Regions from separate parts of the Micromonospora eburnea genome, predicted to be linked through region 1. Evidence: riboswitches for the same ligand, from Rfam matches in the RefSeq annotation. Region 1 holds a riboswitch; the other holds the start of a gene.
The links. Region 1 has a riboswitch for ZMP and ZTP ahead of GA0070604_RS15990 (bifunctional 5,10-methylenetetrahydrofolate dehydrogenase/5,10-methenyltetrahydrofolate cyclohydrolase). Riboswitches for the same ligand answer to the same signal wherever they lie in the genome.
Positions count from the first base shown of each region.

Region 2: linked by a shared signal. The riboswitch ahead of GA0070604_RS12615 (glycine hydroxymethyltransferase) and the one ahead of GA0070604_RS15990 (bifunctional 5,10-methylenetetrahydrofolate dehydrogenase/5,10-methenyltetrahydrofolate cyclohydrolase) in region 1 are both predicted to bind ZMP and ZTP.

Region 1 covers NZ_FMHY01000002.1:3,542,489-3,549,361, reverse strand. The annotation lists gene GA0070604_RS16025 (MarR family winged helix-turn-helix transcriptional regulator) at 1-49, shown strand, start outside; gene def (peptide deformylase) at 116-625, shown strand; gene GA0070604_RS16015 (GNAT family N-acetyltransferase) at 809-1,582, opposite strand; gene GA0070604_RS16010 (winged helix-turn-helix transcriptional regulator) at 1,631-1,969, opposite strand; gene GA0070604_RS16005 (malonic semialdehyde reductase) at 2,065-2,664, shown strand; gene GA0070604_RS16000 (sulfite exporter TauE/SafE family protein) at 2,704-3,477, opposite strand; gene GA0070604_RS15995 (endonuclease/exonuclease/phosphatase family protein) at 3,663-4,451, shown strand; gene GA0070604_RS15990 (bifunctional 5,10-methylenetetrahydrofolate dehydrogenase/5,10-methenyltetrahydrofolate cyclohydrolase) at 4,485-5,363, opposite strand; ZMP/ZTP riboswitch at 5,377-5,459, opposite strand; gene GA0070604_RS15985 (NRAMP family divalent metal transporter) at 5,534-6,811, opposite strand.
Region 2 covers NZ_FMHY01000002.1:2,678,686-2,685,558, reverse strand. The annotation lists gene GA0070604_RS12640 (Lrp/AsnC family transcriptional regulator) at 1-128, shown strand, start outside; gene GA0070604_RS12635 (DNA polymerase domain-containing protein) at 132-1,106, opposite strand; gene GA0070604_RS12630 (hypothetical protein) at 1,165-1,491, opposite strand; gene GA0070604_RS12625 (hypothetical protein) at 1,596-1,826, opposite strand; gene GA0070604_RS12620 (S8 family peptidase) at 2,095-3,579, shown strand; ZMP/ZTP riboswitch at 3,701-3,789, shown strand; gene GA0070604_RS12615 (glycine hydroxymethyltransferase) at 3,808-5,244, shown strand; gene GA0070604_RS12610 (hypothetical protein) at 5,371-5,625, opposite strand; gene GA0070604_RS12605 (dihydrofolate reductase family protein) at 5,694-6,245, opposite strand; gene GA0070604_RS12600 (MmcQ/YjbR family DNA-binding protein) at 6,366-6,767, shown strand.

The sequences.
Region 1 (6,873 bases):
GCGCGACCGGATCGCCGACACCGGCCTGGCGCCCCGCCGCGCGCGCTGATTCCGCCGCCGCCTTACCGGCGGGTGCCGACGCCACCGCGGGTAACGGCCGGATAGCCTTCCGGGCATGACTATGCGCCCGATCCGGATCATCGGCGACGCCGTGCTGCGCACCCCGTGCGAGCCGGTGACCAGCTTCGACGCCGACCTGCGCGCCCTGGTGCAGGACCTGATGGACACGCTGCTCGGCGCGCCCGGCCGCGCCGGGGTGGCCGCGCCCCAGATCGGGGTGAGCGCGCAGGTGTTCGTCTACGACGCCGACGGCCACCGCGGCCACCTGATCAACCCGACCCTGGAGCTGTCCGAGGAACGCCAGGACGACGACGAGGGTTGCCTGTCCATCCCCGGCCTGTACTTCCCGACCCCGCGCGCGATGCACGCCACCGCGCACGGCTTCGACCAGCACGGCCAGCCGCTGACCATCGCCGGCAGCGGCTTCCTGGCCCGCGCCCTGCAACACGAGACCGACCACCTGCACGGCCGCCTGTACGTCGACACGCTGCGCGGCGACACCCGCCGCCGGGCCCTGCGGGAGATCCGCGCGGGCCGGTTCGACTCGCCCGGCCGGCGACTGTGACGACGCGGGGGTGACCGGTCCGGCCGGCCACCCCCGCGCCCGCTCACCGGGTCACTTCGCAAGCCGGGGCGGGCGCTCGGCGGCCAGCGTCAGCGTCGAGTTGGTGATCCAGGGCGGCGGCCGGACCGGCTGGACCGGCGGGCCGACCCCGCTCTCACAGGAACCGGTGGACGCCGGCGGCGGTCACCGACGGCGGAGCAGCGCGCACTCGGTGAAGTCGGCGGCCCGGGTGAAGCCGAGCCGCTCGTAGAGGCGTACGGCGGCGGCGTTGTCGGCCCGGACGTTGAGCGTCACGTGGTCGACGTCGGCGCGCAGCCGGGCGCAGAGTGCCGCCACGGCCGCCGCGGCCAGCCCTCGGCCACGCAGGCGCGGGTGGGTGGTGACGTTGCCCAGGGCGGCCACCCGCCAGGTGGGGGACCAAACGTGCACCCCGGCCACCGCGACCAGGTCGCCGCCGTCCCGGATGCCCACGTACTGGCCGGTGTCCAGCATCCGCGGGTCGAACCAGTTGCCCGGGTACGCGGCGGCGTACAGGTCGAGCAGCGCCGGCAGGTCGGCGCGGTCGAGCGTCTCGCCGGCGGGGGCGACCGTGGCCAGCCGGGCCGGGTCGGTCAACGCCATCCGATGGTGCCCGGCGCCGTCGGACACCTCGTACCAGCGCGCCACGGTGGCCTCCAGGCCGGGGGAGAGGTGCGCCCACAGCCGGGCCGGCAACACCGGCGCGAGCTCCTCCAACAGCGCGGCCAGCTCGCCGACGTCCTGCGGCGAGGCGAACGCCAGCAGCGTCGGCAGCTCGACACCGTGGTAGAGCAACGCCACCCGGTCGCCGCGCCGGAACCACGACGTGTACGGCCAGAAGAAGTCGTCCAGGTCGCCCAGCTGGTACGCGTGCAGCACCGGGTCGCGGCCCAGCAGCTCGGCCAGGACGGCCCGGTCGTGTTCGGCGCGGACAGGCATCCGCCGATGATCACATGCCGGCGGTCAGCAGCCGTCGCCGCGTCCCGCCTAAGCGGGCAGGTTCTCGTGGGCCCAGCGGGCGAGCGCGTCCAGGGCCGGCAGCAGCGCGGACCCCCGGTCGGTGAGCTGGTAGCTCACCCCGAGCGGCGGCCCCTCCCGCACCGTGCGGGAGACCAGGCCCACCCGGCACAGCTCGCCGAGCCGGTCCGACAGCACCGACTCGCTGATGCCCGGCAGCGCACGACCCAGCTCGGCGAACCCGGCGGGGCCGTTGGCGAGGGTGCCCAGCAGCACGCCGTTCCACCGCTTGCCGAGGAACGCGAAGGCGCGGGCGAGGCCCCCGTCGCACGCCCGTGGCGTGCGGCTCACTTCCGGCCTGACTGTCACCCCTTCAGGATACGGGGCTACCCTGACATCCGAGGCACTACTAAAAAGCTAGCTGCTGTCCTCAACAGAGCAGTTAGCCACGAGCGAGGAACCACATGAACGACCTGATCGCCCTGCACCCCGACGCGCAGGCCCTCCTTTTCACCGACGCCCGCACCGCGAACACCTTCACCGACGAGCCCGTCACCGAGGAACAACTACGCGCCATCCACGAACTCGCCAAGTACCCGCCCACCGCCGCCAACACCCAGCCCCTGCGGGTGCTCTACGTCCACCACGGCGAACCCCGCGAGCGGCTGCTCACCCACATGAACGACGGCAACCGCGCCAAGACCGCCACCGCACCCGTTGTCGCCGTCCTCGCCGCCGACACCGACTTCCACGAACTCATCCCACGGGTCTTCCCGATCCGCCCGCAGATGCGCGACGCCCTCGCCGACGACCCCGCCGGCCGCGAACACATGGCCCGCTTCAACGCCACCCTGCAGATCGCCTACTGGCTGCTCGCCGTTCGCGCCGCCGGCCTGGCCGCCGGGCCGATGGCCGGCTTCGACGCCGCCGGCATCGACAAGGAGTTCTTCGCCGACACCAGCTGGCGATCCCTGCTCGTGGTCAACCTCGGCAAGCCCGGCCCGGACGCCTGGTTCCCCCGCCTACCCCGCCTCGACTACGACGACATCGTCCGGCACGCCTGAAACCGGCCCCGCTGACCGGCCCGGCCCCGCCCGGGCCGGTCAGCCGGCCACCCACTGGTCGTAACCCAACCTGCCCACCAACGCCAACACCACGACCAGCAGCACCACCCGCACGAAACCCGCACCACGGCGCAACGCCATCCGCGCGCCCAACGCCGCGCCCACCACGTTGCACACCGCCATCGCCGCCCCCAACAGCCACCACACGTGCCCGGTCGCCGCGAACACCACCAACGCCCCCAGATTCGTGCCCGCGTTGACCACCTTCGCCATCGCCGACCCGTGCACGAAATCCGCCCCCACCAACGCGGTGAACACCAACACCAGAAACGTGCCCGTACCCGGCCCGATCAACCCGTCATACAGAGCGATCCCCAACCCGGCCACCGCCACCGCCGCCACCACCCGCACCGGCGTACGACGCTGCGGCAACGCCACCACACCCAACCGCGGCCGCGTCAACACGAACACCGCCACCGACACCAGCACCACCAACACCACCGGCCGGTACGCCCCCGCCGGCACCGCCCCCGCCAACGCCGCACCCAGCCCCGCGGTCAACACCGCCAACCCCGCCGACGGCCCCGCCACCGCCCAGTCCAGCTTCGTCCGGCGCGCATACGTCACCGCCGCCGTCGACGTACCGAAGATCGCGGCCAACTTGTTCGTCCCCAACGCCGTGGCCACCGGCACCCCCGGCGCCGCCACCAGCAACGCCGGCAGCAACAACAGGCCCCCACCGCCCACCACCGCATCCACCCAGCCCGCCACCGCGGCCGCACTCAACAAGGTGGTCAACGAAACAAGATCCACGCGCGGCATTCTGCCCACCACCACCGCCGCGACAAGAACGGTTGTGGCCAGCCTCACCGCAGGTCAACGACCCCGACGCCGCCGCAACCACAAACCCGCCGACGCCACCGCCACAAACACCAGCACCGAACAGACCAACGCCTTCAGCACCCGGCAAGCCTGCCACGCGGACGTAGGCTGAACCGGTGCGCCTGGCCACCTTCAACCTGCTGCACGGCCGGTCCCTCACCGACGGACTCGTCGAACCCGACCGGCTCGCCGCCGCCGTCACCGCACTCGACGCCGACATCCTCGCCCTCCAGGAAGTCGACCGCGACCAATCCCGCAGCGGCAACCTCGACCTCACCGCCATCGCCGCCCGCGCCCTCGACGCCCCCGAACACCGCTTCGCCGCCGCCGTCGTCGGCACCCCCGGCGGACAGCTCCGGCCGCTCACCCACGACGACGACGGCCACGGCGAACCCTGCTACGGCATCGGCCTGGTCAGCCGCCACCCCGTCCGCTCCTGGCAGGTCACCCGACTCCGCCCCGCCCCCGTACGCTCCCCGGTCTACGTCCCCGGCCCCCGCGGCGGACTCGTCCTGCTGCACGACGAACCCCGCGTCGTCCTCGCCGCCGTCCTCGACACCCCACACGGGCCACTCACCGTCGCCGCCACCCACCTGTCCTTCGTCCCCGGCTGGAACCTCCTCCAACTACGCCGCGTCATACGCGCCCTGCGCGCCCTGCCCGCCCCACGGATCCTCCTCGGCGACCTCAACCTGCCCGCCGGCCCCGCCGCCCTGCTGACCCGCTGGCGGCCCCTCGGCCGACGCCCCACCTACCCGGCCGGCCAGCCCCGCGTCCAACTCGACCACATCCTCGCCGACCGGCGCGGCCTCGACCGGCTGCCACCCGTCACCGCCGTCGCCACGCCGCTGTCCACCATCTCCGACCACCGGCCCCTCATCGTCGACCTCGGCCCGCCCCACTGACCCCCATCGACCGGCCCTCTCCACCGACCCGGCTCAGCCCAACCCCGACGCCCACCGCGCCGCCCGCACCGCGTTACGGAACAACATCGCCACCGTCGTCGGACCCACCCCACCGACCCGCGGCGTGATCGCCCCCGCCACCTCCGCGCACGACTCGTCCACATCCGGCAACAGCCGCCGACCCTCGTACCGCACCCCACCACCGACGACCACCGCACCCGGCCGCACATGCTCCGGACGCACGATCCCCGGCACCCCCGCCGCCGCCACCAGAATCTCCGCCCGCCGCGTGTACCGCGGCCAGTCCGCCACCCCGGTGTGCACCACCGTCACCGCCGCGTTCGCCGTCGGCCGCTTCTGCGCCAACAACATCGCCAACGGCCGACCCAACGTGGCACCCCGCCCCAGGATCACCACCTCACGACCCGACACCGGCACCCCATGGAACGCCAACAACGCCTCGATCCCCGCCGGCGTACACGGCAACGGACCCGGCAAACCCAACGCCAGCCGACCCATGTTCACCGGATGCATCCCGTCCACGTCCTTGTCCGGGTCCAACACCGCAAGCGCCCGGTCGTAGTCCAGATGCCCCGGGATCGGATACTGCACCAACACCCCGTGCACACCCTTGTCGGCGTTGAAGTCCGCCAACACCGCGTGCAGATCCGCCTGCGACGCCGACGCCGGAAGATGCACATGCGGAGAGACAAACCCCAACTCCGCCGCCTGCCGCTGCTTGATCCGGATATATCCCGCGCTCGCGTCGTCGTCACCCACCAGCACCGTCGCCAACGCCGGCGTCACCCCCGCCGCGCGCAGCGCCGCCACATCCCCGGCGACCTCCGCCAACACCCGCTCCGCCACCGGCCCACCCGGCAGCAGTCGAGCCGACGCACCCGAAGAAGACATGCCACACCCCGCCCACGGAGGCCCAGGCGGTCGACCCCCGCGACGAGCTCCCCGATGGTTACAGCCATCCCCGTGCCGCCAGTCGCGTTCCCGCACAGCCTGCCACAACCCGCCACGCGAACGCATCCGCCACCGCCTCGATCCGCCGGCACCCCGCCGCACGGCCGCCGTCAACCCGGAAGCAGATGCACCTGCTGAGCCAGAAACACCACGCTGACCACGGCAACCACCGCCGCGATCACCCAACCCGCCACCCGCAGACCCACATGAATCCGAGTCAGACCCACCAACCTCGGATTCCCCGCCGCCAACACCAACAGAACCAACCCCAACGGAGTCGCGATCCCGCCGAACAGACTCGCCACGAACAACAACCGGATCGGACCGATCCCCGTCGCCGCCAGCGCCACACCCGCCAACGTCTGCACGACCACCACCGCATAGAAACGCGGCGCCTGCCGAGGCGTACGACTCAACCCCCGCGACCAACCGAAAGCACTGGCGGTCACGTACCCACCACTCGCCGCGATCACCGGCGTCGCGATGATCGCGGAGGCCAACAACCCACCCGCGAACACCGCACCCGCCAACGGCCCCGCCAACGGGCGAAGCGCCTGCGCGGCCTGCTCAGCCGTTTCCACATGCTCATGGTGCGCACCCAACGTGGCACCACTGGCAACCAGGATGCACCAGAAGATCACCGCCGCCAGGCCGCCACCCACCAACGCGTCGAACTCGCGATACCGCAGCTCCCGCCGCGCACACGGCTCCTCAACCTGCTCCACCGTCTGCCACACATACATGTAGCTGGTCAACGTGGTACCCAAAATCGCCAACATCCCAGCCAGGTGCTCCCGGGTGAACGGCACCACCGGAACCAGACTGCCCCGCGCCACCGCCAACCAGTCCGGCCGCGCCAGAACCGCCGCCACCCCGTACGCGAGCAGCCCCAGCATCACCAGCTTCAGCACCCGCTCGACCTCGTCGTACTTGCCCCACAACAGCAGAGCGAGCACCCCCGCGGCAAAACCCGGAACCAGCCAACGCGACTCCACCCCGACCAACAGCCCGATCGCCGCCGCCCCGGCCGCGACATCCGCCGCGATCGTCACCACATTGACCGCCAACACGGAAACCAACAGCGCGACACTCGCCACCCGGCCGTACCCGTCACGCACCGCCCGCTGAAGATCACGCCCGGACAGCACACCCACCCGCGTGGCCAGAACCTGCACCACCACCAGCGCCGGCATCATCAACAAGGACAGCCACGCCAGCCCGAACATCGTGCTCGCCCCGACCACGACCAACGTCCCCACCGTGGTCGGATCGGTATCCGCGGCCCCTGACACCAGACCCGGACCCAGCGACCGGAACCCCAACCCGCGCGAACCCGCCCCGCGCCCACGCCTCCCACGACCAACCCGCGGCAGCCGTCGCCCACCCATCACGACCCCTGCCGACGGCACCAGCCCAGACCCAGCCCGACCCGGCGGCCGGACACCTCACA
Region 2 (6,873 bases), 860 kb from region 1:
GCGCGCCGGACAACGCCACCCTGCGGGACGTGGTGCTCGACCGGGTGCAGAGCATCGCCGGGGTGCTGTCGACGCGCAGCTGGCTGGTCTTCGAGGAGTTCGACGGGACGCAGAGCCCCTGGCATTGACGTTCAGCGTTCCGGCGGCGCCGCGAGGCCCTCCCGGTCGGCCAGCTCCAGCAGCGGATCCAGGGAGAACCGGCGGTCGTCCAGGCCCGCGTGCCGGTCGCCCCGCTCGGCGAACCGGGCCGGCAGGCTCACCACGTCGAAGTCCTCCGGCCGGACGTCGTCCAGCTCCGACCAGTCGAGCGGGGCGGAGACCAGGGCGCGCGGGGTGGGTCGGATCGAGTACGCCGACGTCATGGTGTGGTCGCGGGCCATCTGGTTGTAGTCGACGAAGACCGGTCGGTCCCGCTGCTCCCGCCACCAGGTGGTGGTGACCAGGTCGGGCCGTCGGCGCTGCATCTCCCGCCCCAGTGCCAGCACCGCCCGCCGGCACTCGCCGAAGCTCCACCTCGGCTCGATGGACAGGTAGACGTGCAGGCCCCGGCCGCCGGTGGTCTTCGGGTAGCCGACCAGCCCCAGCTCGTCCAGGAAGGCCCGGACCTCGTGGGCGACCGGCACCACCTGGGCGAAGTCCACTCCGGGCATCGGGTCGAGGTCGATGCGAAGCTGGTCGGGGTGCTCCACGTCGCCGGCCGAGACCGGCCACGGGTGGAAACGCAGGGTGCCCAGGTTGACCGCCCAGGCCACCACGGCCAGCTCGCTCGGGGCCACCTCGTCGGCGGTCCGGCCGCTGGGGAAGGTGATGTGCGCGGTGCGTACCCAGTCGGGCGCCCCGGCCGGCAGCCGCTTCTGGTAGAACGCGTCGCCGCGGTTGCTCTGCCGGGTGGCGATCTTCGCGCCCTCGAACACTCCGCGCGGCCACCGCTCCAACATGGTCGGCCGGTCCCGCAGCGCGCGCAGGATGCCGTCGCCGACGGCGAGGAAGTAGCGAACCACGTCCAGCTTGGTCAGCCCGCGCTCGGGGAAGTACGGCTTGTCGGGGCTGGAGACGCGGACCAGCCGCTCCCCCACCCGGATCTCCTCGGCCGCCGTGGTCGCCACGCCTCACACCGTATCCGCCGACGGGCGGTCGCGGGCTGTGGGCGACCCGGCGGGCCGGTCAGGAGATCAGCAGGACGCCCACGACGACCAGCGGCAGCCCGACGAACAGGAAGACTCCGACGCCGGTGAGGATCCGGCCTCCACCGCCGGTCTCCTGCTCGGGCGCGAGCCCGAAGGCGGACCGGGCGCCGAGCATGCCGACCCGGCTGAGGGTCAGGTCACCGGTGACCCCGAGCAGCGCCCCCACCACGATCAGAGCGAAGCCGAGCCGGGTGACGAACTCCCCGCCGGACACCGCGACCCAGATGCCGGCGACGATCGCGACCAGCACCAGCGCGATCACGAACAGCACCAGGGCTTCCCGCAGACCCTTGAGAACCGTCATCGATGGCTCCATCCCGCCGCGTCGGAGGAGACATTCTGCGCCATCGACGGGTCCGGCCGCTGCCCCTGTCGGGCAGCGGCCGGTCGGCCTGACGGTCCGGGCGCTCAGCGCCCTTCCTGCTGCATGCGCGTCATGAGCATCTGCTTGCCCTGGTCACCCGCCTTGCGGTTGTTCTCCTGGATCTTGCGGAACCAGTTGGCGAGTTCCGTGTCGCCCCGCGCGTCCGCGTCGGCGATGTACGTGTCCATCCGGTAGATGTTCTCCAACGACATCTGCACGGTGTGGATCAGGTCGTAGTTCTTGTCCCGCACCGGGCTCATCTGTTCCTTGGTCATGGTCGCCACGACACACCTCCCTGTCTCGGCTCCGGTCGCGTCAGCGCTTACCCGCCCGCCGTCGGTTCACGCCGCCGTCGGATTGGAAATGGGCGGTTACGTCACTCGTCGGTCACCGTCTGACGGCTGTTGTTCATCCGTTCGGCTGTGTGTAACACAACACCCCATCCCTACGCTGACCCCCGGAAAGCGAGCAACCTGCTCGTTTGCCGCCGGTCCGCTTCCCGCCAGGCAGTGGGGCCGGCTCGATCAGCCCCTGGGAGTCTGTGTGAAGAACCTGCGTCGCAAGACACTCGCCGCCGCGTCCGTGGTGACGCTCGGCATCGGCCTCGCCGCCATCGGCGGGCTGGCGCCGGCCGTGGCCGCCGGGCCGGAGACCACGTTCCTGGTCCTCGCCCCGCAGGGCGGCAAGACCGACAAGGCCGCCGCCCGCGTGGCGGCCGCCAACGGCACCGTGGTCGCCAGCTACGACCAGATCGGCGTGCTCGTCGTCCGGTCGACCAACCCGAACTTCGCCACCGCGGTGGCGGGGGCGGGCGTCGACGCGGTCGCGTCCACCGCCGGCCTGGGCACCGCCCTCGACGAGGGCGAGACCGTGGAGGTCTCCGCGGCCGACGTCGCCGAAGCCACCGGTGACCCGACCAAGGAGCCGATGTACGCCCAGCAGTGGGACATGGACATGATCCACGTCCCGCAGGCCCACGCGGTCAACGCCGGTAGCCCGAACGTGGTCGTCGGCGTGCTGGACAGCGGCATCTCCAGCACCCACCCCGACCTGGCCACCCAGATCGCCAAGGACAAGAGCGTGTCCTGCATCGGCGGTGTCACCGACACCACCGAGGCGGCCTGGAACCCGACCACCTCCGACCACGGCACCCACGTGGCCGGCACCATCGCCGCCGCCGTCAACGGCGTCGGCGTGACCGGCATCGCGCCGGGGGTGAAGGTCGCGGCGGTCAAGGTCGTCAACAACGACGGCTACATCTACCCGGAGGCCGCGGTCTGCGGGTTCATGTGGGCCGCCGACCACGGGTTCCAGCTCACCAACAACAGCTACTACATCGACCCGTGGGAGCTGAACTGCCGCAACGACGCACGCCAGCGTCCGGTGTGGCAGGCCGTGCAGCGAGCGATCCGTTACTCGCAGTCCAAGGGCGTGCTCAACATCGCGTCCGCGGGTAACTCAAACTACGACCTCGCTCACAAGAACACCGACACCGGCAGCCCGAACAACGGGACGCCGGAGAACCGCGAGAACCTCACCAACGCCTGCCTCGACCTGCCGGCCGAGGCGCCGGGCGTGGTGACCGTCTCGGCCGTGGGCCCGACCGGGGAGAAGAGCTACTACTCCTCGTACGGCCAGGGCGTGATCAACGTGACGGCGCCGGGCGGCGACAGCCGGGTCGGCACCCAGGGTGCGCGCTCGACCAGCACCGACGCCATCCTGTCGACCACCTTCAACACCGCCACCCGCACCAACGGGTGGGGGTACAAGCAGGGCACGTCGATGTCCGGCCCGCACGCCACCGGCGTCGCGGCGCTGGCCCTCTCGGCGCACCCGGGGATGACCCCGGGCCAGCTGTCGTCGTTCCTGGAGCGCACGGCGGTCGGGATGCCCTGCCCGAAGGGCGTCTACAACCCGACGCCGCTGTGGCCGGGCAACGCGAACACCTACGAGGCGACCTGCTCCGGCGGCGCGCGTAACGGGTTCTACGGCTTCGGCATGGTCGACGCGTACAACGTGGTGAAGTAACGATCGCGCCACCTGTGGTGGGGCCCGGCGAGTGATCGCCGGGCCCCACCCGTTTTCCCAGGCGCGATCGCCCCGTCCGGCGGAGGTCGGCCGGGCCGGTCCCGGCGTACCCGGTAGGATCGGCGCGGGCCGTGACTGGCGCGTGGGATGGAGCACCATCGGGGAGCGGTCCCGTCACGAGGACGCATGCCGAGCGCCTGGGCCTTCCGCACGTCATCAGGAGGTCGCATGTCGCTGAACGCCGAATCCACCGCCTTCCGCAGCGCGCTGGAGGTGATCCGCGCCGTCGAGCCGCGGGTGGCGGATGCCATCGGGGCGGAGCTGGCCGACCAGCGCGAGTCGCTCAAGTTGATCGCCAGCGAGAACTACGCCTCCCCCGCCACCCTGCTGGCGATGGGCAACTGGCTCAGCGACAAGTACGCCGAGGGGACCGTCGGCCGGCGCTTCTACGCCGGCTGCCAGAACGTCGACACGGTCGAGGCGCTCGCCGCCGAGCACGCCCGGGAGCTGTTCGGCGCCGCGCACGCGTACGTGCAGCCGCACTCCGGCATCGACGCCAACCTGGTCGCGTTCTGGGCGATCCTGGCCGACCGGGTGGAGTCCCCCGCCCTGAAGAAGGCCCAGGTACGCCAGGTCAACGAGCTGACCGAGGCGGACTGGTTCGCGCTGCGCCGCGAGCTGGGCAACCAGCGGATGCTCGGCATGTCGCTGGACGCGGGCGGCCACCTGACCCACGGCTTCCGCCCGAACATCTCCGGCAAGATGTTCGACCAGCGCAGCTACGGCACCGACCCGGCCACCGGTCTGGTCGACTACGACAAGGTCGCCGAGGCGGCCCGCGAGTTCAAGCCGCTGATCCTGGTCGCCGGCTACTCGGCATACCCCCGGAAGGTCAACTTCCGGATCATGCGGGAGATCGCCGACTCCGTCGGCGCGACCTTCATGGTCGACATGGCGCACTTCGCCGGCCTGGTCGCCGGCAAGGTCTTCACCGGTGATTTCGACCCGGTGCCGCACGCGCACATCGTCACCACCACCACCCACAAGTCGCTGCGCGGCCCGCGCGGCGGCATGGTGCTCTGCGGCCCGGAGCTGGCCGACCAGGTCGACCGGGGCTGCCCGATGGTGCTCGGCGGCCCGCTGCCGCACGTGATGGCCGCCAAGGCGGTCGCCCTCGCGGAGGCCCGCCGCCCCGATTTCGCCGACTACGCGTCCCGCATCGTCGCCAACGCCCAGGCCCTCGCCGAGGGGCTGCTGCGCCGCGGCGCGAAGCTGGTCACCGGCGGCACCGACAACCACCTCGTCCTGATCGACGTCTCCGGCTACGGGCTCACCGGCCGGCAGGCCGAGCAGGCGCTGCTCGACTCGGGCATCGTCACCAACCGCAACGCCGTCCCGCAGGACCCGAACGGCGCCTGGTACACCTCCGGCATCCGGATCGGCACCCCGGCGCTGACCACCCGGGGCCTCGGCACCGCCGAGATGGACGCCACCGCCGAGCTGATCCACACCGTGCTCACCCAGACCACCCCGGGGTCGAACCCGGACGGCACCCCGTCCAAGGCCAAGTACGTGCTCGACCCGACGCTGGCCGACAAGGTGAGCAAGCAGGCCAGCGACCTGCTGACCGGCTTCCCCCTCTACCCCTCCGTCAACCTCGCCTGACCAACCCGCGCTCCCCGCGCCCGCCTGGGCGCACACCCACGTTGATCAAGAAGTTTGCGTCCGCCTCAGTGGAGTTGCGGACGCAAACTTCTTGATCACCACCGCTGGGCTCGCTCCACCGGCTGGTCAGCGGCCCAGCGGGCGCTTGAGGTAGTAGCGGTGGACCTCGGTGCTGCCCTGCACGTTGTTCACGTCCTCGGCGGCGTTGACCAGCTCCCAGCCCTCCCGGCCGACCCGGTTGAGGTGCGAGACCGCGGTGTCTCCGTACGGGGTCACATCGGTGCGCGACCCGTCCGGGCCGTACCAGACGAACGAGACGGTGAAATTGCGGCCCTGCCCCTGATAGCGGCGGACCAGCAACGCGTACTCCCAGGCAACCATCCGTCCATTATCTACAGTCGACCGACGACCGGGAGCACAGGGGGTGGCGGAACGGCGACCCTGCGGCGTCACCGGTAGTGCAGCAGCGTCACCCCGTTGCCGAACCGGCGGGTCTCCGTCAGTTCCAGGTCGAGTGTCGTGCCGGCGGGAAAGAGCGACCGGCCACCGCCGACGACGACCGGGTGCAGGTAGAGCCGCCACTCGTCGACCAGGCCGTGCCGCGCGAAGGCGGCCGCCAGCTCCGCGCCGCCGAGGGTCAGGTCGCCGCCGGGCTGCTCCTTGAGCGCTCGCACCTGCTCCGGTACGACCTCCGGCACCAGCGTGGAGTTCCACGCGACGCGGTCCAGCGACCGCGAGTAGACGATCTTCGGCATGTCCCGCCAGATGCCGGCGTACTCCCGCATCGGAGCGGTGCTGGCCGGGTCGCGGTCGGCGGTCGGCCAGAAGTCCGCCATCAGCTCGTAGGTGCGGCGACCGTGGAGGAAGGCGCTCATCCCGCGCAGCTCGTCGTTGAAGTGCTGATGCAGCTCGTCGTCGACCCGGTGCCAGCTCAGGTTGCCCCCGGGCCCTTCGAAGAAGCCGTCGAGGGAGATCGACATCCAGACGATGACCTTGCGCACGCGCACCCCAATCCGGTCAGCGGGTGAGAGGCCAGTCTGCCAGGGGTGCGGCCTGGCCGCAGGCCGGGCAACCCGTGCGCCCGCCGCGCCGCTGACCCGCCGCGGGCGTATCGTCGCCGCATGGCGACCTGGGACGACGTACGCCGTATCGCGCTCGCCCTGCCCGAGACGACCGAGCGCGGCTCGTACGACGACCTGCCGGCCTGGCGGGTCCGGGACAAGTCCTTCGTCTGGGACCGTCCGCTGCGCCCCGCCGACCGGGCGGCCCTCGGCGACGCCACCCCGGACGGCCCGATTCTCGGCGTCCGGGTGCCCGACCTGGGCGTCAAGGAGGCGCTGCTCGCCGACGCCCCCGAGGTCTACTTCACCGTCCCGCACCTCGACGGGTATCCGGCGGTGCTGGTCCGCCTCGACCGGATCGGGATCGCCGAGCTGACCGAGCTGGTCACCGAGGCGTGGTACGCCCGTGCCCCGAAACGGCTCGCCGCCACGTTCCGGTCGGCACGGGGTGAACGTGCTTGATCGACTGACCGGCCCGGTCGATGCGGCTCCATCCCGGCGGCCGGCCGGAGTGTCGGTGCGGGCCGATATTCTCCGCGGGCCCGTCGGCGCCGGCCGGTGGCAGCAG